DNA from 3 places in the Streptomyces sp. NPDC042346 genome. Region 2 is predicted to be linked to each of the others. Evidence: riboswitches for the same ligand, from Rfam matches in the RefSeq annotation. Region 2 holds a riboswitch; each other region holds the start of a gene.
The links. Region 2 has a riboswitch for cyclic di-AMP ahead of ACZ6K0_RS29355 (M23 family metallopeptidase). Riboswitches for the same ligand answer to the same signal wherever they lie in the genome.
Positions count from the first base shown of each region.

Region 1: linked by a shared signal. The riboswitch ahead of ACZ6K0_RS33360 (transglycosylase family protein) and the one ahead of ACZ6K0_RS29355 (M23 family metallopeptidase) in region 2 are both predicted to bind cyclic di-AMP.
Region 3: linked by a shared signal. The riboswitch ahead of ACZ6K0_RS09650 (LysM peptidoglycan-binding domain-containing protein) and the one ahead of ACZ6K0_RS29355 (M23 family metallopeptidase) in region 2 are both predicted to bind cyclic di-AMP.

Region 1 is NZ_JBVJEH010000010.1:339,492-346,879, reverse strand. Features, by position in the region: gene ACZ6K0_RS33375 (DUF501 domain-containing protein) at 1-237, opposite strand, end outside; gene ACZ6K0_RS33370 (FtsB family cell division protein) at 278-748, opposite strand; gene eno (phosphopyruvate hydratase) at 839-2,125, opposite strand; gene ACZ6K0_RS33360 (transglycosylase family protein) at 2,496-3,236, opposite strand; cyclic di-AMP (ydaO/yuaA leader) riboswitch at 3,240-3,413, opposite strand; gene ACZ6K0_RS33355 (transglycosylase family protein) at 3,672-4,772, opposite strand; gene ACZ6K0_RS33350 (cytochrome P450 family protein) at 4,957-6,204, opposite strand; gene ACZ6K0_RS33345 (globin domain-containing protein) at 6,286-7,388, shown strand, end outside.
Region 2 is NZ_JBVJEH010000008.1:293,424-300,811, reverse strand. Features, by position in the region: gene ACZ6K0_RS29370 (DNA gyrase/topoisomerase IV subunit A) at 1-1,815, opposite strand, end outside; gene ACZ6K0_RS29365 (M16 family metallopeptidase) at 2,003-3,349, shown strand; gene ACZ6K0_RS29360 (M16 family metallopeptidase) at 3,376-4,743, shown strand; cyclic di-AMP (ydaO/yuaA leader) riboswitch at 4,944-5,106, shown strand; gene ACZ6K0_RS29355 (M23 family metallopeptidase) at 5,120-5,902, shown strand; gene ACZ6K0_RS29350 (GntR family transcriptional regulator) at 6,098-6,781, shown strand; gene ACZ6K0_RS29345 (HPr family phosphocarrier protein) at 6,967-7,248, opposite strand.
Region 3 is NZ_JBVJEH010000002.1:221,781-229,168, reverse strand. Features, by position in the region: gene ACZ6K0_RS09670 (alpha/beta fold hydrolase) at 1-386, shown strand, start outside; gene ACZ6K0_RS09665 (universal stress protein) at 624-1,490, shown strand; gene ACZ6K0_RS09660 (LURP-one-related family protein) at 1,623-2,222, shown strand; gene ACZ6K0_RS09655 (alpha/beta family hydrolase) at 2,325-3,611, shown strand; gene ACZ6K0_RS09650 (LysM peptidoglycan-binding domain-containing protein) at 3,605-4,525, opposite strand; cyclic di-AMP (ydaO/yuaA leader) riboswitch at 4,531-4,684, opposite strand; gene ACZ6K0_RS09645 (DUF6197 family protein) at 5,081-5,704, shown strand; gene ACZ6K0_RS09640 (phosphocholine-specific phospholipase C) at 5,753-7,388, opposite strand, start outside.

The DNA of each region.
Region 1 (7,388 bases), on a different contig from region 2:
GGCCTCGAGGGTGCCGATGGCCGAGGCCGCCCGGGGGCAGGTCAGGTAGTACGTCGTCGGGAACGGCGTGCCGTCAGGGAGCCGGGGCGCGGTCTCGACGACGTCCGGGTTGCCGCACGGGCAGCGGTGCGCGATGGCGCGCAGGCCGCGGGGCGGCCGGCCGAGCTGGAGCTCGAAGGCGGCGATGTCCTTCTCGGTGGGCTCGGTGCGTTCGGTCTGCGGAGGGGGCGTTTCCATGTTTTTTCGGTTGCCTTGCTCGTGTGTCGCGGAGGAGGGGTCAGGGACGGTCGGCGTGGTCGACGCCGTCCCAGAGGTTGTCGTACCAGGGGCGTTCCGCCGCTCCCTGGTCGGCGCGGGGCCGCTGCTCCGCGTCGGGGTCGTTCACGGTGAAGCCGGTCTCGCCGGGCCGCACGTAGTGCAGGTGCTCGCGGGCGAGCCGGCGGACGTAGGACGGGTCCTGGAGGCGGGCCTTCTCGTCCCGCAGCTCCTCGACCCGGCGTGCGGCCTCGGCCGCCCGGCGCTCCTGGTCGGCGATCTCGCCCTGCTGGGAGACGTAGCTCCGCATCGGGTAGGCGAGCGCCACGACGAGGGAGCAGACGACGAGCGCGAGGAAGGCCGCGCGGCCGGTGAGCCGGGAGCGGCGGGCCTGCCGGCGGGTCTGGGAGCGGTAGACACGGGCGGCTGTCTGCTCGCCGAGCAGTCTGATCCGGGTCGCGGTCGAGAACCGGTCCCGGTCCTTCGCGGCCATGTCGTGTCGCCTCCCCTGTTCATGCGTACGTCCCCGCACACGGTACGGGACCGAGTACGGGGACGTACGGAAGCTGCCCTACGGAGAGGCTCAGCCCTTGAAGCGCGGGAAGGCGCTGCGGCCGGCGTAGACCGCGGCGTCGTCGAGGATCTCCTCGATGCGCAGGAGCTGGTTGTACTTGGCGACGCGGTCCGAGCGGGCCGGGGCACCGGTCTTGATCTGACCGCAGTTCACGGCGACGGCGAGGTCGGCGATGGTGACGTCCTCGGTCTCGCCGGAGCGGTGGGACATCATGCACTTGAAGCCGTTGCGCTGGGCGAGCTCGACGGCGTCCAGGGTCTCGGTCAGCGAGCCGATCTGGTTGACCTTGACCAGGAGGGCGTTGGCGGTGCCCTCCTCGATGCCGCGGGCGAGGCGCTCCGGGTTGGTGACGAAGAGGTCGTCGCCGACGATCTGGACCTTGGCGCCCAGCTTGTCGGTGAGGACCTTCCAGCCGGCCCAGTCGTCCTCGTACAGCGGGTCCTCGATGGAGACCATCGGGTACGCGGAGACGAGCTCCTCGTAGTACTCGGTCATCTCGGCGGCCGAGCGGGACTTGCCCTCGAACTCGTACGTGCCGTCCTTGTAGAACTCGGACGCGGCGACGTCGAGCGCGAGCGCGACGTCGGAGCCCGGGGTGTAGCCGGCCTCCTTGATGGCCTCGATGATGAGGTCGAGGGCCGCGCGGTTCGACTCGAGGTTCGGGGCGAAGCCGCCCTCGTCGCCGAGGCCGGTGGAGAGGCCCTTGCGCTTCAGCACGCCCTTGAGCGTGTGGTAGATCTCGGCACCCCAGCGGAGGGCCTCGGAGAAGGACTCCGCGCCGATCGGGGCGATCATGAACTCCTGGATGTCCACGTTGGAGTCGGCGTGCGACCCACCGTTGAGGATGTTCATCATCGGAACGGGCAGCAGGTGCGCGTTCGGGCCGCCGAGGTAGCGGAAGAGCGGGAGGTCGGAGGCCTCGGCCGCGGCGTGCGCGACGGCGAGGGAGACGCCGAGGATGGCGTTGGCGCCGAGCGAGCCCTTGTTCTCCGTGGCGTCCAGGTCGAACATGGCCTGGTCGATCAGGCGCTGCTCGGTGGCGTCGTAGCCGACGAGCTCCGGGCCGATCTGCTCGATGACGGCGAGGACGGCCTTCTCGACACCCTTGCCCAGGTAGCGGTTCGGGTCACCGTCGCGAAGCTCGATGGCCTCGAACGCACCGGTGGAGGCGCCGGACGGAACAGCAGCACGGCCGGTGCTGCCGTCGTCGAGGCCGACCTCGACCTCGACCGTGGGGTTGCCTCGGGAGTCCAGGATTTCCCGGGCTACGACGACGTCGATGGACGGCACGAGCATCTCCTTTTTGGGATGTGACGCTGGATGTGACGCATGGCCGGTGCAGGGTCGCTCGGCCTTGCGACAAGAGCCTAACCGGCTCAGGGGGTCCGGTCGGCCGTGCGCCCGCCCCCTGGGACGAAAAAGGACCCAAGGGCATGCATCTCGGGACGAAGGACCCCAGATCTACTGGACGGTAACTACGAAGTCCTCCCCAAAGGGTCCCGGTAGACGCGGAACCCCGTATGTACGGAACCCCGGACGCACGGAACCCCGGACGCACGGAACCCCGGTCCGGCGCGCACGGGGGAGAGTGCGCCGGACCGGGGTGGTCACCGCGGGAGGGTCGTCTGGGTCGGGTGAGCCGCCGGACTCACCCGAGCCGCCGGGCTCACTTGAGGTGGAGCTGCTGGCCCACGTAGATGAGGTCGGCGTTCTCGACGACGTCCTTGTTCAGCTCGAAGAGCTTGGCCCAGCCGCCCTTGACGCCGTGCGCCTCGGCGATCTTGCTGAGGGTGTCGCCGGCGACGACCTTGTACTCGCCGTCACCCTTCTTGACCACCTTGCCGGTCGGGGTGGTGACCGTCTTCTTGGTGGCGGCCTTCGGCGCGGCGTGCTGCTGCGTCGACTGCTTCGGGGCCTGGCGCTGCTCGCTGCGGGTGGTCGGCTGCTCGGCCTTCCGCTCCTGGCGCGGCTGCTGCGTCTGCTGCTGGGGCGCGGCCTGCTGCGGCGCGCTCTCGGCGGAGCCGCCGTCGTACGAGGCGCCGGAAAGGCCCACGCCACAGGACGGCCAGGCGCCCTTGCCCTGGCCCGCGAGGACCTTCTCGGCGATGGCGATCTGCTGGGACTTCGACGCCTGGTTGGCGGTCGAGGCGTAGGCGGTGCCGCCGTACGCGGCCCAGGTGGAGGCCGAGAACTGGAGGCCGCCGTAGTAGCCGTTGCCGGTGTTGATGGCCCAGTTGCCGCCGGACTCACAGGCGGCGACGGTGTCCCACTCGGAGACCGTGGCGGCCGAGGCGGTGCCCGCGGTCATCAGCGGGGCGGCGACGGCGACACCCGTGACACCGACGAGGGTGACGACCTGGGTGGCCTTGGAGGGACGACGGTGTTTGCCCTTACCGGAAAACAGCATGGAGATTCTCCTCACCGACGCCTGTGAGGTGAGCTGTCGGGTTCGGGCCGGAAAGTTGCCCGGCCGCGTGTCCTAGCACGCGGCTTCACCCCAAGCCGGTCATCGGCCGTCTGTCTCAACGGCCGGGACCGGCACTTACCTTGGGTCCCCCACTCCTGCCTTCGGCGCTTACGCGACGACTGTTCCCATCGGCCGACGGCAGGATTCGGCGTTTCGGTCGACGGGGCCCGCGGTGGCGAGCGGTTACGACCGTAGACACAGACCCACCGGAAGTTCAAAGAGGCGTATTGCGGAAATATCGCCCCTACTTGCCTTCCGGCGGGGGGTGTTTGCGCAGGTGAGAGGTGACGGGAGCAAAGTTCGCGGACGTGACACGCCAGTTGGGGCGAAGAGACCCATGTCTCACTTACCCAGAACCGGACATACGCCCCCGAACTACCCGGCCTTCGTCTCCGCCTTCTTCTCCGAACCGATCGTCAGGTCAAGGCTCTGACCAGGGACGATGAGGTCCGGGTCGACACCCACGGTGCCGCGGTTGGCGTCGTAGAGGGCGTTCCATCCGCCGGGGAGTTCGTTCTCCTGCGCGATCTCGGACAGGTTGTCACCGGGCTGCACGGTGTACGCGCCCGAAGCACCCTGACTGTCCGTTGTGTCCGAATCCTTCATTGCGTCAGTCGTGGGCGTGGCGGCGGAGCTTTCCGCCAGCTCGTCCGTCGATGAGGCGTGTCGGCCGGATTCAGCCGAGGTGTCCGTCTTGCCGGTTTCCTCCGGGGCCGCCTCGCCCCGGTGCTTGCCGGTGCCGGGCGTGGCCGACGAGGTGTCACCTGTCGGCGTTTCGGGCGATACGGGCGTAAGGGACGCATCGGGCGTGGCCGGGGTGGTCGAGCCGCCCGTCGGCGTGGTCGGGTCCGTCGGCGTACCGGCGGTACCCGGAGCGGTCGGGGTGCCCGTGGTGGCCCCCGTCGCCGGAGCGGTCGGGGTGCCCGTGGTGGCGGGCGCGGTGGGCGTGGCGGAGGCGGTCGACCCGGTGGGGGCCTTCGACGGCGTACCGGCCTCGGCGGACCCGGTGGACCCGGCGGTCTTCTCCGCGGCCTTCTCGGCGGCCTTCTCGGCCGCGGCGGCCTCCGAGGGCGTGATCGGGACGCCCGCGGTCCGGTTCGACTCCGCCACGGGCCCGGTGGGCGCCTTCGGGGCGGCGGCCGGGCCGGGGTTGATCCCGGTGGCCCTGCCGTCGTTCGTGAGGCCGGCGATGGGCGCGCAGGTGGCCCAGTCGGTGCCGCCGGCGGCGAGCGCCTTGTCGGCGATCGCGATCTGCTGGGCGCGGCTGGCCAGGTCGGGGCTGGGCGCGTAGGCGAGGCCGCCGTTCCGCTCCCAGCTGTCCTGGGTGAACTGGAGACCGCCGTACATGCCGTTGCCGAAGTTGGCGCTCCACTGGCCGCCGGACTCGCACTCGGCGACCCGGTCCCAGGTGGCCGCGTCGGCGGCGGAGGCGGAGCCGGTGGCGAGCAGCGGCAGCGCCAGGGCGGATCCGGTCACTCCCGCGGCGACGACGATGGCGGGGGCCTGACGGGGGCGACGGTGTCGTCCGTTCCCGGAGCGCATAGGGAGGCCTTTCGCGTGACGGCTGAGACTGCCGGGAAACGTAGCGGCATTCGAACACCCATCACAAGTCGATGGCCCCCCGATCACGTAAAGATCACAGTCTTGACGATCCGTCAGTTCACCGCAGCCGTACGGAAGGGGAGAATTCCACCGGAAGCGTGCGCAATCCCCGCATGATGAGCCCTCCGCGCCACCGCAGTTCGGCCGGATCGGCCGCAAGTCGCAGGTCGGGCAGGCGAGTCAGCAGGGTGGCGAGCGCGGCCTGGCCCTCCAGCCGGGCGAGCGGCGCCCCCAGGCAGTAGTGGATGCCGTGCCCGTACCCGAGGTGCTGGCTGTCGCGCCGGGAAAGGTCCAGCGTGTCCGGGTCCGCGAACCGCTCCGGGTCCCGGTTGGCGGCGGCGAGGACCACGAGCACCGGGTCGCCCGCCGGGATCTCCTGCCCGCCGACGGTCAGCGCCTGCGTCGCGTACCGCCAGGTCGCCATCTCCACCGGCCCGTCGTACCGCAGCAGCTCCTCGACGCCCGTCTCCAGGAGCCCGGTCTCCCCCGCCGCGATCGAGGCCTGGAGCCGCTCCCGCTCCTCGGGGTGCCGGAGCAGCTGGTAGACCCCGTTGCCGATGAGGTTCACGGTCGTCTCGAAACCGGCGAAGAGAATGATGAACGCCATGGCGGCGGCCTCGTTCTCGGTGAGGTGCTCGCCGTGGTCGGAGGCCCTGATGAGCCCCGAGATGAGGTCCTCACCGGGCTCCTCGCGCTTGCGGTGGATCAGCTCCGCGAGATAGCCGCGCATCTTCTTCACCGACCGGGCGACCCCGCCGCGCGGCCCGCCGCCGTGCCGGATCATCATCCCGGCCCAGTCCCGGAAGTCGTCCTGGTCCTCCGGGGGCACGCCGAGCAGGTCGCAGATCGCGTAGATGGGGAGCGGGAACGCGAACTCGTGGATGAGGTCGGCGCTCCCCTTCTCCACGAAGTCGTCCATGAGCCGGTCGGTCAGCTCCTGCACGCGCGGCGCGAACTCCGCGACCCGGCGCGGCGTGAAGGCCTTCGAGACGAGCCGCCGCAGCCGGGTGTGGTCGGGCGGGTCGATGTTGAGCAGATGCGTCATCAGCTCGGCCTTGCGCTCGCCCGGGATCCCCGTCTTCCCCTTCGCGTGCGGGGACTCGTCGTGGTGCGCCGGGTTCTTGGAGAGACGCTGGTCGGCGAGGGCCTGGCGGGCGTCCGCGTACCGGGTCACGAGCCAGGCCTCGACCCCGCTGGGCAGCTTCGTCCGGTGCACGGGCGCGTGCTCCCGCAGCCAGGCGTAGGCGGGATACGGATCGCTGGCGAACTCCCAGGTGAAGAGCTCGGGGGCGGGGCTAGTACTCACTGTCCGACCGTACAGGGAGGCCCGGAGGAGCACGTATGTGGAGAACCTGTGATCAAGAGGCGCCGGACGTGCCCTAGATTCATGTCAGTGGATCCCCAGCTGATCAGAAGCACGTTCGCGGTCGTCGAGAGACGGGCCGAGCATGCCGTCACCTTCTTCTACTCGCACCTGTTCTGGAACAACCCCGGTGTGCGCGAGCTCTTCCCCGAGGACATGGTTCCGCAGCGGGACCGGCTCTTCGCCGCGCTGACGCATGTGGTGACCCACCTGGAGGACCCCGCACTCGCCGCCTACCTGGGGCATCTGGGGCGCGACCACCGCAAGTTCCTGGCGTCACCCGCGCTGTACGCGGCCGTCGGGGAGAGCCTCATCGGCGCCTTCGCGCACGCCGCCGGCTCCGCGTGGACCATCGAGGCGGAGAAGGCCTGGACCGAGGCGTACGGGCTCGTCGTCGAGCTGATGCAGGCGGGCGCCGACGAGGCCGCCGGGGTCGGGGAGCCCGCGTGGTGGGACGCGGACGTCGTCCGCCACGAGCGGTACGGCGACAGCCTGGCCGTCCTGACGCTGCGGCCGCGGCAGCCCTTCCCGTACGTCCCCGGCCAGTACGTCAGCGTCAGCTCGCTGCGCGTCCCCCGCGTCTGGCGCACCTACTCCGTCGCGAACGCGCCCCGCGAGGACGGCACGCTCGACCTCCATGTGAGCCGGATACCCGGCGGCGCGATGAGCACGGCGCTCGTGGGGGAGACCGGCCCCGGCGAGGTGCTGCGGCTGAGCGCGGCGGGCGGCGGCCTCACCGCGCGGACGCCCCCGGCCGGACTCCGCTCCTATATATGCGCGGGTACGGGCTGGGCGCCGGTGAAGGCCCTCCTGGAGGAGGCCGCCGAGACGGAGCCGGAGCTGGAGGGCCGGCTGTTCGTCGTGGCCCGTGCGAAGGACCACCTGTACGGACGCCCCGACGCCGAGTCCCTGAAGGAACGTCTCCCCGGACTGAACGTCACCTACATCACCGCCGCCCCGGGCCGCCGCCGCGACCAGGCGACCGAGCGGCTGGTCCACGCGCTCCAGGCCTGCGAGCAGTGGGCCGCGCACGAGGTCTACCTCGCCGGGCCGCCCGGCTTCCTCACGGAGGTCGTCGAGGTCCTGACGGAGCTCGGCACCGACCCGCACCGGATCCACCACGACAC
Region 2 (7,388 bases):
CAGGGACAGGAACTCCGAGAGCTGGGCGCCGCCCGCGAGGCTGGGGGCGGCCGCGGTGTCCGGGAGCTGCGGCAGGTCGATCACCGCGACCCGCAGCAGCCGGCCGGACGAGGTCACCGCGCCGACGTCACCGCGCTGGGTGGCGGCCACCGCCGACACGATCAGGTCGTGCTTGGTGCGCGGCGCGTCCGGGTCGGCCGGCGGCAGCTCCGCCGTCGCCGTACGGGCCAGCAGACCCGTCGAGGAGAGCAGCACCCGGCACGGGTCGTCCGCGACCTCCAGGGGGACGGACGCGACGGGCGCGCCCGCCGATTCGAGCAGGACGGTCCGCCGGTCGGTGGCGAACTTCTTGCCGACCGCGGCCAGTTCCGCCGAGACCAGCTTCCGCAGCTCCGCGTCGGAGTCCAGGATGCCGGTCAGCTCGTCGATCTCGCCGTTGAGCCGGTCGCGCTCGGTCTCCAGCTCGATGCGGTCGAACTTGGTGAGGCGGCGCAGCGGGGTGTCCAGGATGTACTGCGTCTGGATCTCGCTCAGGGAGAAGCGCTCCTTCAGGCGCTCCTTGGCCTGGGCGGAGTTGTCGCTCTCCCGGATGAGCCGGATGACCTCGTCGATGTCGAGGAGCGCGACGAGCAGGCCCTCCACCAGGTGCAGCCGGTCGCGCTTCTTGGTCCGGCGGAACTCGGAGCGGCGCCGGACGACCTCGAAGCGGTGGTCGAGGTAGACCTCCAGGAGCTCCTTGAGGCCGAGCGTGAGCGGCTGACCGTCCACCAGCGCCACGTTGTTGATGCCGAAGGACTCCTCCATCGGCGTCAGCTTGTAGAGCTGCTCCAGGACCGCCTCCGGCACGAAGCCGTTCTTGATCTCGATGACGAGACGCAGGCCGTGGTTGCGGTCCGTGAGGTCCTTGACGTCGGCGATGCCCTGGAGCTTCTTGGAGCCGACGAGGTCCTTGATCTTGGAGATGACCTTCTCGGGGCCGACCGTGAAGGGCAGCTCGGTCACGACGATGCCCTTGCGGCGCGCCGTCACGTTGTCCACGGTGGCCGTGGCGCGGATCTTGAACGTGCCGCGGCCGTTCTCGTACGCGTCCTTGATGCCGGACAGGCCGACGATCCGGCCGCCGGTCGGCAGGTCGGGGCCGGGCACGAAGCGCATCAGCGTCTCGAGGTCGGCGCCCGGGTGGCGGATCAGATGGCGGGCCGCCGCGATCACCTCGCCGAGGTTGTGCGGCGGCATGTTCGTCGCCATGCCGACCGCGATCCCGGACGCGCCGTTGACCAGCAGGTTCGGATAGGCGGCGGGCAGTGCCACCGGCTCCTGCTCCTGGCCGTCGTAGTTCGGCGTGAAGTCGACCGTGTCCTCGTCGATGGACTCGGTCATCATCAGCGCGGCCGGAGCCATCCGCGACTCCGTGTACCGCATGGCGGCGGGCGGGTCGTCGTTGCCGAGGGAGCCGAAGTTGCCGTGGCCGTCGACGAGGGGCAGCCGCATGGAGAAGGGCTGCGCCATGCGGACCATGGCGTCGTAGATGGACGCGTCGCCGTGCGGGTGGAGCTTGCCCATCACCTCGCCGACGACGCGGGCGCACTTCACGAACCCGCGGTCGGGCCGGAGCCCCATCTCGCCCATCTGGTAGACGATGCGGCGCTGGACGGGCTTCATGCCGTCGCGGGCGTCGGGGAGAGCGCGCGAGTAGATCACCGAGTACGCGTACTCGAGGAAGGAGCCCTGCATCTCGTCGACGACGTCGATGTCGAGGATCCTCTCCTCGTACGCGTCGTCCGGCGGCGGTGTCTTCGTGCTGCGGCGGGCCATCGCGGCTGCGGCTCCTTCACCAACAAGGTTGATCTGACGCGGACCATTGTGGACCGTGCCACCGACAACGCCGACCGCGACCCGGAAGAGGGACATCTGGAAGGGGCGGGAACTTCGCCAGGTGTCGGCGCGCTTGCATACAGTGGCAGGACTTTTTCACATCGCGATCGAAGGGACGTACATGCCCATGGGTCACACGGCCACGGCCGAGGCCGGCTCCGGCGGCCTGACAGCGACCGAGCACCGGTTGGCGAACGGCCTGCGCGTGGTGCTCTCGGAGGACCACCTGACCCCGGTCGCCGCGGTCTGCCTCTGGTACGACGTCGGTTCGCGCCACGAGGTCGAGGGCCGCACGGGCCTCGCCCACCTCTTCGAGCACCTGATGTTCCAGGGCTCGAAGCAGGTCCAGGGGAACGGGCACTTCGAGCTGGTGCAGGGCGCGGGCGGCTCGCTCAACGGCACGACGAGCTTCGAGCGCACCAACTACTTCGAGACCATGCCCACCCACCAGCTGGAGCTCGCGCTCTGGCTGGAGGCCGACCGCATGGGCTCGCTGCTCGCCGCCCTGGACGACGAGTCCATGGAGAACCAGCGGGACGTCGTCAAGAACGAGCGCCGCCAGCGGTACGACAACGTGCCGTACGGCACGGCCTTCGAGAAGCTGACCGCGCTGGCCTACCCGGAGGGCCACCCGTACCACCACACGCCGATCGGCTCCATGGCCGACCTGGACGCGGCGACGCTGGAGGACGCGCGGGCCTTCTTCCGCACGTACTACGCGCCGAACAACGCGGTGCTTTCGGTCGTCGGCGACATCGACCCGGAGCAGACCCTCGCCTGGGTCGAGAAGTACTTCGGCTCGATCCCCTCCCACGACGGCAAGCTGCCCCCGCGTGACGGCTCGCTGCCCGACGTCATGGGCGGGGAGCAGCGCGTGGTCCTCGTCGAGGAGGTCCCGGCCCGCGCGCTCATGGCCGCCTACCGGCTGCCGCACGACGGCACGCGCGAGTGCGACGCCGCCGACCTGGCCCTGACGGTCCTCGGCGGCGGCGAGTCCTCCCGCCTGCACAACCGCCTGGTCCGCCGGGACCGGACGGCCGTCGCCGCCGGCTTCGGCCTGCTGCGGCTCGCCGGGGCCCCCTCGCTGGGCTGGCTGGACGTCAAGACCTCCGGCGGCGTCGAGGTCCCGCAGATCGAGGCGGCCGTCGACGAGGAGCTCGCCCGGTTCGCCGCCGAGGGCCCCACGGCCGAGGAGATGGAGCGCGCGCAGGCCCAGTTGGAGCGCGAGTGGCTCGACCGGCTCGGCACCGTCGCGGGCCGCGCCGACGAACTGTGCCGGTTCGCCGTGCTGTTCGGCGACCCGCAGCTCGCCCTCACCGCCGTCGACCGGGTCCTCGACATCACCGCGGAGGAGGTGCAGGCGGCCGCCAAGGCCCGGCTGCGCCCCGACAACCGCGCGGTGCTCGTCTACGAGCCGGTGGCCACCGAACAGAGCGAGAGCGACAGCGACGAGGAAGAGGGAGCGGACCAGTGACCGACGCTGCCGTGTCTTTGACGAGCATGGACTTCCACCCGCAGCCCGAGCCGGGCGTCGCCCGGCCCTGGGCCTTCCCGGCCCCGGACCGCGGCTCCCTGGCCAACGGTCTGACGGTGCTGACCAGCCACCGCCCCGGCCAGCAGGTCGTGGCCGTGGAGATCTTCCTGCCGGCCCCGCTGGACGCCGAGCCGGCCGGTCTCGACGGCGTCGCCACGATCATGGCCCGCGCGCTCTCCGAGGGCACGGACCAGCGTGGCGCCGAGGAGTTCGCGGCCGAGCTGGAGCGCTGCGGCGCCACGCTCGACGCGCACGCGGACCACCCGGGCGTACGGGTCTCCCTGGAGGTGCCGGTCTCCCGGCTGCCCAAGGCGCTCGGGCTGCTCTCCGAGGCGCTGATCGCCCCGGCCTTCCTGGACACCGAGATCGAGCGCCTCGTGCGCAACCGCCTCGACGAGATCCCGCACGAGACGGCCAACCCGAGCCGCCGCGCCGCCAAGCAGCTCTCCAAGGAGCTCTTCCCGGCCGCGGCCCGGATGTCCCGGCCGCGTCAGGGCACGGAGGAGACGGTCGCCGCGATCGACGCCGCCGCGGTCCGCGCCTTCTACGAGGCGTACGTCCGCCCCGGCACGGCCACCGCCGTGGTGGTGGGCGACCTGACGGGCGTCGACCTGGAGAAGGTCCTCGCCGAGACGCTGGGCGCCTGGACGGGCGAGCCGGCCGAGGCGCTGCCGATGCCGCCGATCACCGCCGACGACACCGGACGGGTCGTCATCGTCGACCGTCCGGGCGCGGTCCAGACCCAGTTGCTGATCGGCCGGATCGGTCCGGACCGCCACGACAGCGTCTGGGCGGCCCAGGTCCTCGGCACGTACTGCCTCGGCGGCACGCTGACCTCGCGGCTCGACCGGGTCCTGCGCGAGGAGAAGGGCTACACGTACGGCGTGCGGGCCTTCGGCCAGGTGCTCCGCTCGGACGCCGAGGGGAACGGCGCCTCGATGCTCGCCATCAGCGGCTCGGTGGACACCCCCAACACCGGCCCGGCACTTGACGACCTGTGGAAGGTGCTCCGGACCCTCGCGGCGGAGGGCCTCACCGACGCCGAGCGCGAGACGGCCGTGCAGAACCTGGTGGGCGTGGCGCCGCTCAAGTACGAGACGGCCGCCTCGGTCGCCGCGACGCTCGCCGACCAGGTCGAGCAGCACCTCCCGGACGGCTACCAGGCCCAGTTGTACGCGCGGCTCGCCGAGACGGGCACGGTCGAGGCGACCGCCGCCGTGGTCAACGCCTTCCCGGTGGACCGGCTCGTCACCGTGCTCGTGGGCGACGCGACGGAGATCGCGGAGCCGGTGCGTGCGCTCGGCATCGGTGAAGTCACCGTCGTGACCGGCTGATCGCCCGCGCCGATCACCGGCGGAAGGCCTCGACGTCCCGCTTTCGTCGAGGCCTTCCGCTTTGTCCGGATTGGGAGCAAGGGTGACCGTCTGCCCTGTGGCATGTCTTACAAACAGGCGTGTCTGTTTGGTGATTGAAAGATGATCCGCATAGCGTCGGTCCGGCTGTTCGTCAGTGCACGTGCCGCAGTCGCGGCAGCGGACAGTCATCGCCGAGTCCCCGTCAGGCGCGAGCCTGGGGAGCCGGGGACCCACACAGTCCCTGGGGTGAATCGGGCGCCTTCGCCATGTGCGGAGGGGCTCGTAGGAGACCTTCCTGCTCCGAACCCGTCAGCTAACCCGGTAGGCGAGAAGGAAGGAAAGGATCAGCCCCTACATGGCGTTCACCCGTGCCACCGGGAAGCATCGTGGTCCGAGCCGGATGGCACGCCGCAGCGTGGGCATCGCCGGCGTAGCGACGCTCGCCACCACCGGCGTCATCGGAACCTTCGCCTCCCCGGCGCTCGCCGCCGACACGGACAACCGCTCCGTCGAGGACACCGGCCTCACGCAGGTGATCACCGAGGACTCGCTCGCGGACCGGATCGACGCCCAGGCCGCCGCCCAGGAGCAGGAGGCCTTCGAGGCCATCGCCAAGGCGAAGGCCCAGGCCGAGGCTCGTGCCGAGGCGAAGCGCAAGGCCGAGGCCCGCGCCAAGGAGGTCCGCGAGGACCGCGAGCGCGCCGCCCGCGAGGCCGAGCGCCGCCGCCTCAACTCCTTCCAGCTCCCCGTGGCCGGCTCGTACGTGACCACCGGGTACAAGACCGGCGGCTCGCTCTGGTCCTCCGGCAGCCACTCCGGCATCGACTTCCACGCCTCCTACGGCAGCTCGGTCGTCTCCGTCGGCTCCGGCACCGTCGTCGAGGCCGGCTGGGGCGGCGCGTACGGCAACAACATCGTCATCCAGATGAACGACGGCACGTACACCCAGTACGGTCACCTCTCGTCCATCGGGGTCTACGTCGGCCAGACCGTCGAGCCGGGCCAGCAGATAGGCGTCTCGGGCTCGTCCGGCAACTCGACCGGCCCGCACCTCCACTTCGAGGCGCGGACGAGCTCCGAGTACGGCTCCGACCTGAACCCCATCTCGTACCTCCGCGCCCGCGGCGTCAGCCTCTGACACCCGGCGGATCGCGTCGCAAAAGCCCCGGCTCGTACTGAGCCGGGGCTTTTCGCTGCCCGAAACATATCGCCGGATTCCATGGGGCCATCGGAAATTCCGGCCTGCTGCAATAGAGTCGCAGGACACTTGCGGAACAGACGCAGAACAGGCGTCGCTCGAATTGTCTCTCGCGGATCAAGGCGGAGGTCGGACATGCGCGTTCCCGCGCAATCGGTATGCACGGCGATCCGGGACGACATCGTCTCCGGTGTCTTCGAGCGGGGCGCGCGGCTGACCGAGGAGCAGCTCGCGCGACGCTACGGGGTCTCCCGCGTCCCGGTCCGCGAGGCCCTGCGCACCCTGGAGTCCGAGGGCTTCGTCGTCACCCGCCGCCACGCCGGCGCCCATGTCGCCGAGCCCACGGAGCAGGAGGCGGCCGATCTGCTCGACATGCGGGCCCTGCTCGAACCCCTGGGCGCCGCCCGCGCCGCGCAGCGCCGCACCGAGGCGCACCTGAAGGTGTTGCGCGGCCTGGTCAGACTGGGTCAGGAGCGGGCCAGGCGCGGCCAGGGCGAGGACCTGCGCTCACTCGGCGGCTGGTTCCACGAGACGCTCGCGCAGGCCTCGGGCAGTCCGGCCCTGACGGCGCTGCTCACCCAGCTGCGGCACAAGATCGCCTGGATGTACGCGGTCGACCAGCCCGCCCACGCCGTGGAGGCCTGGTCCGAGCACGGCGCCATCGTGGACGCGGTCGCGCGGGGCGACGCCGAGCGGGCCAGGGCGCTGACCGCGCTGCACGCGGAGCGCTCGCTGGGGCTGCACCGGCTCAAAAAGCCGGAGCGCGGGCGCGTGAGGGTTTCGCAACATGTCGTCAACACGGCGAGCGGCCGGAATTAACATGCGCACCGTATACAAAGAAGAGAAATTCGCTGGAGCCGAATTGTGCTGCCTGAAAACATCGGCATCGGAAGGCTCCAGAGGATTCCGGAAGGTTCCGTGAGTTTCCGTAAGTTTCGGAAAAGCGAAAACCGCGGCTGCCGGAATTCCGGCGGCCGCGGTCTCGTCGTACGGGAAAGGCGGGGTCAGACGGTCTCGGGGAGCTCGTCGAGCCCCTCGGCGACCAGCTTCGCGAGACGGTCCAGCGCGGCCTCGGCGCCGTCGGCGTCCGAAGCGAGGGTGATCTCCTCGCCGCCCTGCGCGCCCAGGCCGAGCACCGCGAGCATCGAGGCGGCGTTCACGGGGTTGCCGTCGGACTTGGCGATCGTCACCGGAACGCCGGAAGCCGTGGCGGCACGGACGAAGATGGACGCGGGGCGGGCGTGGAGGCCCTCGGCCCAGCCGACGTTGACGCGGCGCTCAGCCATGGTGTTGCCCTTCAAGTCTCAAGCGGGTTGTCTAGACCAGTCTCTCACGGGACGCGCGGTGCTCGTGCCGACCTTCGGCCCGGATCGGACCGCCTTTCGGTCCTCCCCACCTTGCACGGCACGCCCCTGCCGCGCGACCG
Region 3 (7,388 bases), on a different contig from region 2:
CCTGGGAGCTCTTCGCCGGGGCCGCCGACTCCCCGGCGAACCGGCGCGCGATCATCGACAACACCACCGGCGGCCGGTACGACGACGCCTGGCTGAAGGCCCTCGTCGACCGCTCCGTCAGCCGCTCATCGGCGACGGCCTTCCGCGCCTATCTGGACTCCTGGTCCGGTCCCGACTTCCACGAGCGCGTCCGCGACAACCCCACTCCCGTCCTCCTCGTCGTCGGCGCCCACGACCCGGCGCTCGGCTCGGAGACGATGGAGGCGACCTGGCTGCGCTGGTACCCGAACGCGCGCCTCGAAGTCCTCAAGGACGCCGGCCACTACGCCCCCGAGGAGACCCCGCAGGCCCTCGCCGAGGCCGTCGAGGCCTTCCTCGCCGCCTGACGGGACCTTCCGCGGTGTCACCGGGGACTTCCGTCCCGGGTGACACCCCGGCCGCCGGGCACCTGACCGGTGAAAGGGTGCGCTCGCGCGCCGGCCGGAGGACGGGAAGGCGGAGGACACGTGGTGGGACGGGCCGAGAAGGAGCAGGGCACGGGCGGACGGGACGCCGAGGACGGACGCGCGGCCGAGGGCGGTCGGGGTGCCGAGGGCGTTCGTGGTGCCCAGGACCGGGGTTCCGTGCTGGTCGGGACGGACGGCTCCGACTCGGCGCTGCGCGCCGTGGAGACCGCCGCCCACGAGGCACGCGCGCGGGGCACGCGACTGACCGTCGTCCACGCCTTCATCTGGCCGCTGCTCAAGGTCTCCCTCGGCCCGTCGCCGTACGGGCCGCCCGACGGCGGTCTGCGGCAGCAGGCCCAGGAGATCGTGGACAGCGCCGTCGCGCACGCGCGCGGGTGCGCACCCGGCATCGAGGTCACCGGGGAGATCGTCACGGGCGAACCGCTCACGATCCTGGCCGCCCGGTCCGCCTCCGCCGACCTGGTGGTCGTCGGCAGCCGCGGCACCGGGGCCTTCACCGGCCTGGTCCTCGGCTCGGTCGCCGTCCACCTCGCGGCCCACGCCGACTGCCCCGTGCTCGTCGTCCGGGGCCGTGAGAAGCCGAGCGGGCCCGTGCTGCTCGCCGTCGACGGTTCCCGTGACGCGGACGCGGCCGTCGACTTCGCCTTCGCCGAGGCGGCGGCCCGCGGCGCGGAGCTACGAGCGGTGCACGTGTGGAAACCGTCCTCGGGACCGGCCGATCCGACCCCGCTCTTCCACGGGACGGAGGAGATCCGCGGCGAGGAGGAACGCGTCCTCGCGCAGGCGCTCGCGGGGGCGACGGCCAGGTGGCCGGAGGTGTCCGTCGAGCGGCGCCTCGTCCGCGGCAGGACCCGTCCCGTCCTGCTGGAGCAGAGCGCCGACGCCCAGCTCCTGGTGACGGGAGCACGGGGCCGGGGCGGCTTCGCGGGACTGCTCCTGGGCTCCGTCAGCCAGGCGCTGCTGCACCACGCCGAGTGCCCCGTCGCCGTCGTCCGGGCCGGCTCCGAGGAGCCGCGCGGCTGAACCGCTCCGAAGGTCTTCGCGACCGACGACTTTCGAGGACAGCGGCGTGCCCCTTCCACATCGGATCATCGTGCTCACATCCCCACGGGACGGTCACCGACGGACCGTCCAGGACCGGCAGGAGCACCACCGATGGGCCTCGCACAGTCGCAGCACCGCTTCCTGGTACGGCAGAAGGTCACCCTGATGGCCAACCGCTACCTGGTGCACACCATGGGCCCGGACGGCGAGGAGGCCGAACTGGTCGCCTTCGCCCACCAGAAGAGGATGGCCCTCAAGGAACACGTCACGTTCTACACCGACGAGTCCCGGCGGCAGGTCCTCTTCACCTTCCGGGCCCGGCAGGTCATCGACCTCGGGGCGACCTACGACGTCCACGGCGCCTCCGGCACGCGGCTGGGCGGCTTCCGCAAGGACTTCGGCGCGTCCCTGCTGCGCAGCACCTGGCACCTGAACCGGGCCGGGGCGGAGACGCGGGAGTCGACCGGTCAGGAGCGGAACCGGACCGTGGGGCTCCTGCGGCGAGGCTGGGAGTTCCTCCCGTTCACGGACCTGCTCCCCTTCGTCGTGCCGTACCACTTCGACTTCGCCGAGGCCGGACGGCACGTCATGTCCGTCGAGAAGCGCTTCGGAGTGCGCGACCGGTACGTCGTGGACATAGCCGACCCGGAACTGGACCGGCGGCTCGCGATAGCCCAGGCCGTCGCCCTCGACGCCCTGCAGTCCCGCTGAGCTGTCCCGGCGAGGCGACCCGTCTACCCTGGAGGGACGGGCAGGGGACGGGACACGGCGTTCCGCCCCGCGCCCGGGCCGCGTGCGGAAGGGCGGCGGGCCATGGACTTCACTGATCGCACCGACGCGGGCCGGCAGCTCGCTGCCCGCCTCGGCCACCTCAAGGGCCAGGACGTCGTGGTCCTGGGGCTCCCGCGCGGCGGCGTACCGGTGGCCGCGCAGGTCGCCGACGCGCTCGACGCGACCCTCGACATCTGTCTCGTCCGCAAACTGGGGGTGCCGCAGCAGCCGGAGCTCGCGATGGGCGCCCTCGGGGAGGGCGGGGTGCGGGTCCTCAACGAGCACGTGCTGCGCGAGACCGGCGTGGGGGAGCGGGATCTCGCGGCCGTGGAGGAGCGCGAGCACGTCGAGCTCGAACAGCGCACCCAGCGTTACCGGGGAAGTCGCCCGCCCGTGCCCCTCGACGGCAGGACGGTCGTGGTCGTCGACGACGGGCTCGCGACGGGCGCCACGGCCCTGGCCGCCTGCCGGGTGGTCCGTGCCAAGGGTGCCGCGCGGATCGTCCTGGCGGTGCCGGTCGCACCGCGCGGCTGGACCGCACGCGTCGGCGGCGAGGCCGACGAGACCGTGTGCGTCCGCGAGCCCGACTTCTTCTACGCGATCGGTCAGTTCTACCGGGACTTCTCGCAGACGACCGACGCGGAGGTGCTCGCCTGCCTCGACCGCAGCCGGGCCGCGCGCGGACCCGTCGTGCGGGACTCGGACGTCCGGATCCCGGTGACCGGAGCCACCCTCGGGGGACGGCTCGCCGTCCCCGACGGCGCGACCGGCGTCGTCCTCTTCGCCCACGGGAGCGGCAGCAGCCGGCACAGCCCGCGCAACCGCGCGGTCGCGGCGGCCCTGAACCGGGCCGGGCTCGGGACGCTGCTGTTCGACCTGCTGACCGAGAGCGAGGCGACCGACCGGGCGCACGTCTTCGACACCCCGCTGCTCGCCGGCCGGCTGGCGAGCGTCACGGAGTGGCTGGCCGGGGAGCCCGGGGGCAGCGACCTGCCGATCGGATACTTCGGGGCGAGTACGGGCGCGGCCGCCGCGCTGTGGGCGGCGGCCGATCCCTCTTCCGGTGTCGCCGCCGTCGTCTCACGCGGCGGCAGGCCCGACCTGGCGGGCGAGCACCTGGCCCGGGTGCGCGCCCCGACCCTCCTCGTGGTGGGCGGCCGGGACGCGCTCGTCCTGGACCTCAACAGACGGGCCCAGGCCCTGCTGCGCTGCGAGAACCGGCTGACCGTCGTCCCCGGCGCCACGCATCTCTTCGAGGAGCCGGGCGCCCTGGAGGAGGTGGCGGAGCTCGCCACGGACTGGTTCGCCGAGCACTTCCGGCGTCAGTAGGCCCCGTTGACGTTGTCGATGGAGCCGTAGCGGTCGGCCGCGTAGTTGCAGGCGGCCGTGATGTTGGCGACCGGGTCGAACAGGTCCGTGGACGTGCCCGGCACGTGATAGGCGTCGAAGGTCGGCTGGATCACCTGGAGCAGACCCTTCGAGGGGGTGCCGGCCACGGCGTTGGAGTCCCAGAGGTTGATCGCCTGGGGGTTGCCGGAGGACTCGCGCATCACGTTGCGGAGGATTCCGTCGTACGAGCCGGGGATGCCGTGCTGGGCCATGATGTCCAGCGAGGCGCGGATCCAGCCGTCGAGGTTGTCGGCGTACTGGGTGGCGGCTGCCGGGGCGGCCTGGACGGCAGGCGCGGCAGCGGGAACGGCCTGCGCGGCGGAGGCGCCAGAGGCGGCGGCCGGCGCCGCGGCACGGCGCTCGGAACGGCTCGCCCGATCCGTCGTGGTGGAGCTCTTCTTCTTCTTCTGCACGGTGGCAGGCGCCGGGGCGGCCTTCGCGGAATCCCGACGAATCGTCAGTTCGAGACCGGGGTGAATGAGTGACGGATTGTCACCCACGGCGGACTTGTTGGTCCGGTAAATCGACTTCCAGCCGCCCTGAATTCCCTTCTTATGGGCGATCAAGGAAAGCGAGTCACCGCTGACGACGGTGTACGTACGCGCGGCGACGGGAGCGGACGGCACGGCGGCGGGCCGCGCGGTGACGGGCTGCGCCGCGAAGGACTGCACCGCGTGGGACTGCGCCGCGTGGGACTGGGCGGCGATCCGGGGTGCGGACGAGACGGTCTCGGCGCCGGCCGTGGCGGGCATGACCAGCGGCAGGGCCAGGGCGGCCCCGCCCGTTCCGGCGAGTGCGAGACCGCGGGAGACGGTGCGGCGGCGGGGGCGGCGGTGCTTACCGTGTGCAGGCATGACGGGATTCCTCTCCGGCGCCTGCGGGGTGAGCTGTCGGGTTCGGACGGGAGATGTCCGGCCGCGCACACGCGGCTTCACCCCGAGCCGTTCCGGATTCCGGACCGGCGAATTCGTGGGTCCCCCGCTCCTGCCGTCGGGTGAAAGGGAGGTGTTTCGGGCGGCGGCAGGATTAGGCGTTCCGCTCGAATGGGGGTGACCGTAGGCCAGTAATGCGACGGATAACAAGAGGAGCTGGTCGTTCGCTCCCGGAATTGGATCTCCGAATTCAAGGAATTCAAGATCGACCGGACTCGGACCCCGGTGAACTTCCGTGCGCGGTACGGCCTGCGGCCGAATGGGTGCCCGGCGGCGGCGAGGGAAAGTGAACCGCGTCACCCGGTGAGCAATGTCCGAATATGCGACGTAATTCCGTTGGTGAGTAAATAGGAGGAAATTAGCCTCTGTGGGCTGTTCGCCCGAGCCGGACTCCGATGGGGGGCTAGGTATGGTCAAAAGTCGCAAACCCGACATTCTTCTTGAATGATGGAGGCACCCGACCCAGGAGCCCTCCGGATGCCGACCACCACCACCTCCCCGCTCAGCCCGGACACCCTCGACCGCGAGGCGGCCGCTCTCTTCGAGAGCGCCACCTGGCAGCGGATCGTCACCGACTGGACGGCCCCCACGCCGACGGTCGCCGAGCCGGCGGTCCCCGCGCCGCCGGCCGACTGGCGGGCGCTGCTCTCCGTGTCCGTGGACCAACTCGTGGCCGACGCGCTCGACGCGCTGCCGCCGCCCGCCCCCGCCGAGCGCACACTCCCGGGCCGGATCGGAGCCGTACTCCCGGACCGCCTCCATGCCTGGCGCCGGATCGGCCGCCCCGAGCTGCGGCCCTCGGTGCACCTCGGCTACGCGCGGCTGGTGCTCACCGAGTGGGGCTGGCAGAACGCCCCGTACAAGCTGCGCGACGCGCGGGGGGCGCGCTGCGTCTGCGGCGCGCTCCTCGCCGCCCACCGCCTCGGCCACGGCGGCGCGGACACCATGAACGAGGCCGCCGCCTGGATCATGACCGAGCTCCGGTCCCGGGGGTGGCACGACCTGATCGGTCCGTGGAACCGGGCGCCCGGCCGGACGGCCGCCGAGGCGGTGGACCTCCTCGACGCGACGATCCGCCGGGCCGCGCACGCCGGCCGGTGACGGGCGGTGGCGCCCCGCCCGTGCCCGTCACCTGCCGGGTGCGGGGGTTCAGCCGGTGACGCTCGGGGCTCCCGTCTCGATGTGGCCGGTGTACCGGCGTGACCAGGTCCCGTCGATGTCGGCGAGGATCGTGAAGTCGTACCAGCCGCCGTTGTAGGCCACCGCGTTGAAGAAGTCCTCGCGGCTGGAGTTCGCCGGGACCGTGTACGTCCACGGTCCGTCCGTGCGGTACGCGTTCGAGCGGATCGTGAAGGTCACCGGCGCCGCAGAGGTGTTGGTCATCCTGAACCAGAGGGCCGTCCGGCCCGTCCCCGCCTCGGGCGCGAACCGGGCCGCGACCTCCACGGCCTTGCCCGCCTTGGACGCGTCGCCGATGAAGCGCCGCAGGAAGCGGTTGGGGCCCATCATCGAGATGTCGTACTTCCCGGACCCCGACCCGAGCCCGATGTTGAAGTAGTCGGAGGCCGTGCCGCCCGCGTCGACCGTGTACTGCCAGGCCGCCGTGTCGCGGTGCTGGTACGGGTGGATCGAGAAGTGCGCCGCCTGCTTGGCCTCCGTCCCCTGGTTCGTCATCGAGAACCAGGCCAGGATCTTGCCGGCGGCCCCGAACTCGAACCGGTCCAGGTTGCCGTTCACCTGGTACGGCAGCGCGCGCGCCGGGCGGGTGCCGGACTCCTGCGCGGGCTGGGCGTTGTTCTGGGGCGCGGGGTTCGGCAGCGGGCCGCAGGTGGACTGCCCGATGACCTTCGCCGTCGACGGGAGGCCGGCGGGCACGCCGTACACGGGGTGGGCGAAGTCGAAGACGCTCGTCAGGTCGCCCGTCACGCGGCGCCGCCAGGCGCTGATGTTCGGACAGGTGGCGGGCGTGCCGAGAGCCGCCGTCCAGGTCTCCATGAAGCGGAGGACGGAGGTGTGGTCGAAGACCTCGGAGCTCACCCAACCGCCCCGGGTCCACGGAGACATGACGATCATCGGGACCCGGAAGCCCAGGCCGATCGGTACGCCGTCGAGGTACTCGCCCGGCGTCCCCGGCGGGGCGACCGGCGGCGGCACGTGGTCGAAGAAGCCGTCGTTCTCGTCGTAGTTGAGGAACAGCACCGTCGAGTCGAAGACCTCGGAGTCGGCGGCCAGCGCGCGGTACACGAGGTCGACGAAGTGCGCGCCGTCGCCGGGCGGCGCGTACGGGTGCTCGGAGAACGCCTCGTTGGCCACCACCCACGACACCTGCGGCAGCGTGCCGGCCACGACGTCGGCGCGGATGGCCGCGGCGATGTCGTCCGGCGTCGATCCGGTGACCTTCGGGACCGAGCCCATGCCCCGGTCGTACAGCGGGTCGCCGGGGCGTGCGTCGGTGAACTTCTTGAAGTACGCGAGGCCGTTGTCGCCGTAGTTGTCCTGGGCGTTCTGGTAGACCTTCCAGGTCATCCCGGCGCGCTGGAGCGCCTCGGCGTACGTCTCCCAGGTCAGCCCCGACTCGTCGCCGCCGTCCTTGCTGGAGCCGTCGATCTTGCCGCTCCACAGGAACGTCCGGTTGGGGCCGGTGGCGCTGAGCGTCGAGCAGAAGTACGCGTCGCAGATCGTGTAGTGGTCGGCGAGCGAGTGATGGAAGGGGATGTCCTCGCGGTCGAGGTGGCCGAGCGTCCGGGTGTTGCCCACGCCCGTGACCCAGTTGTCCATGCGGCCC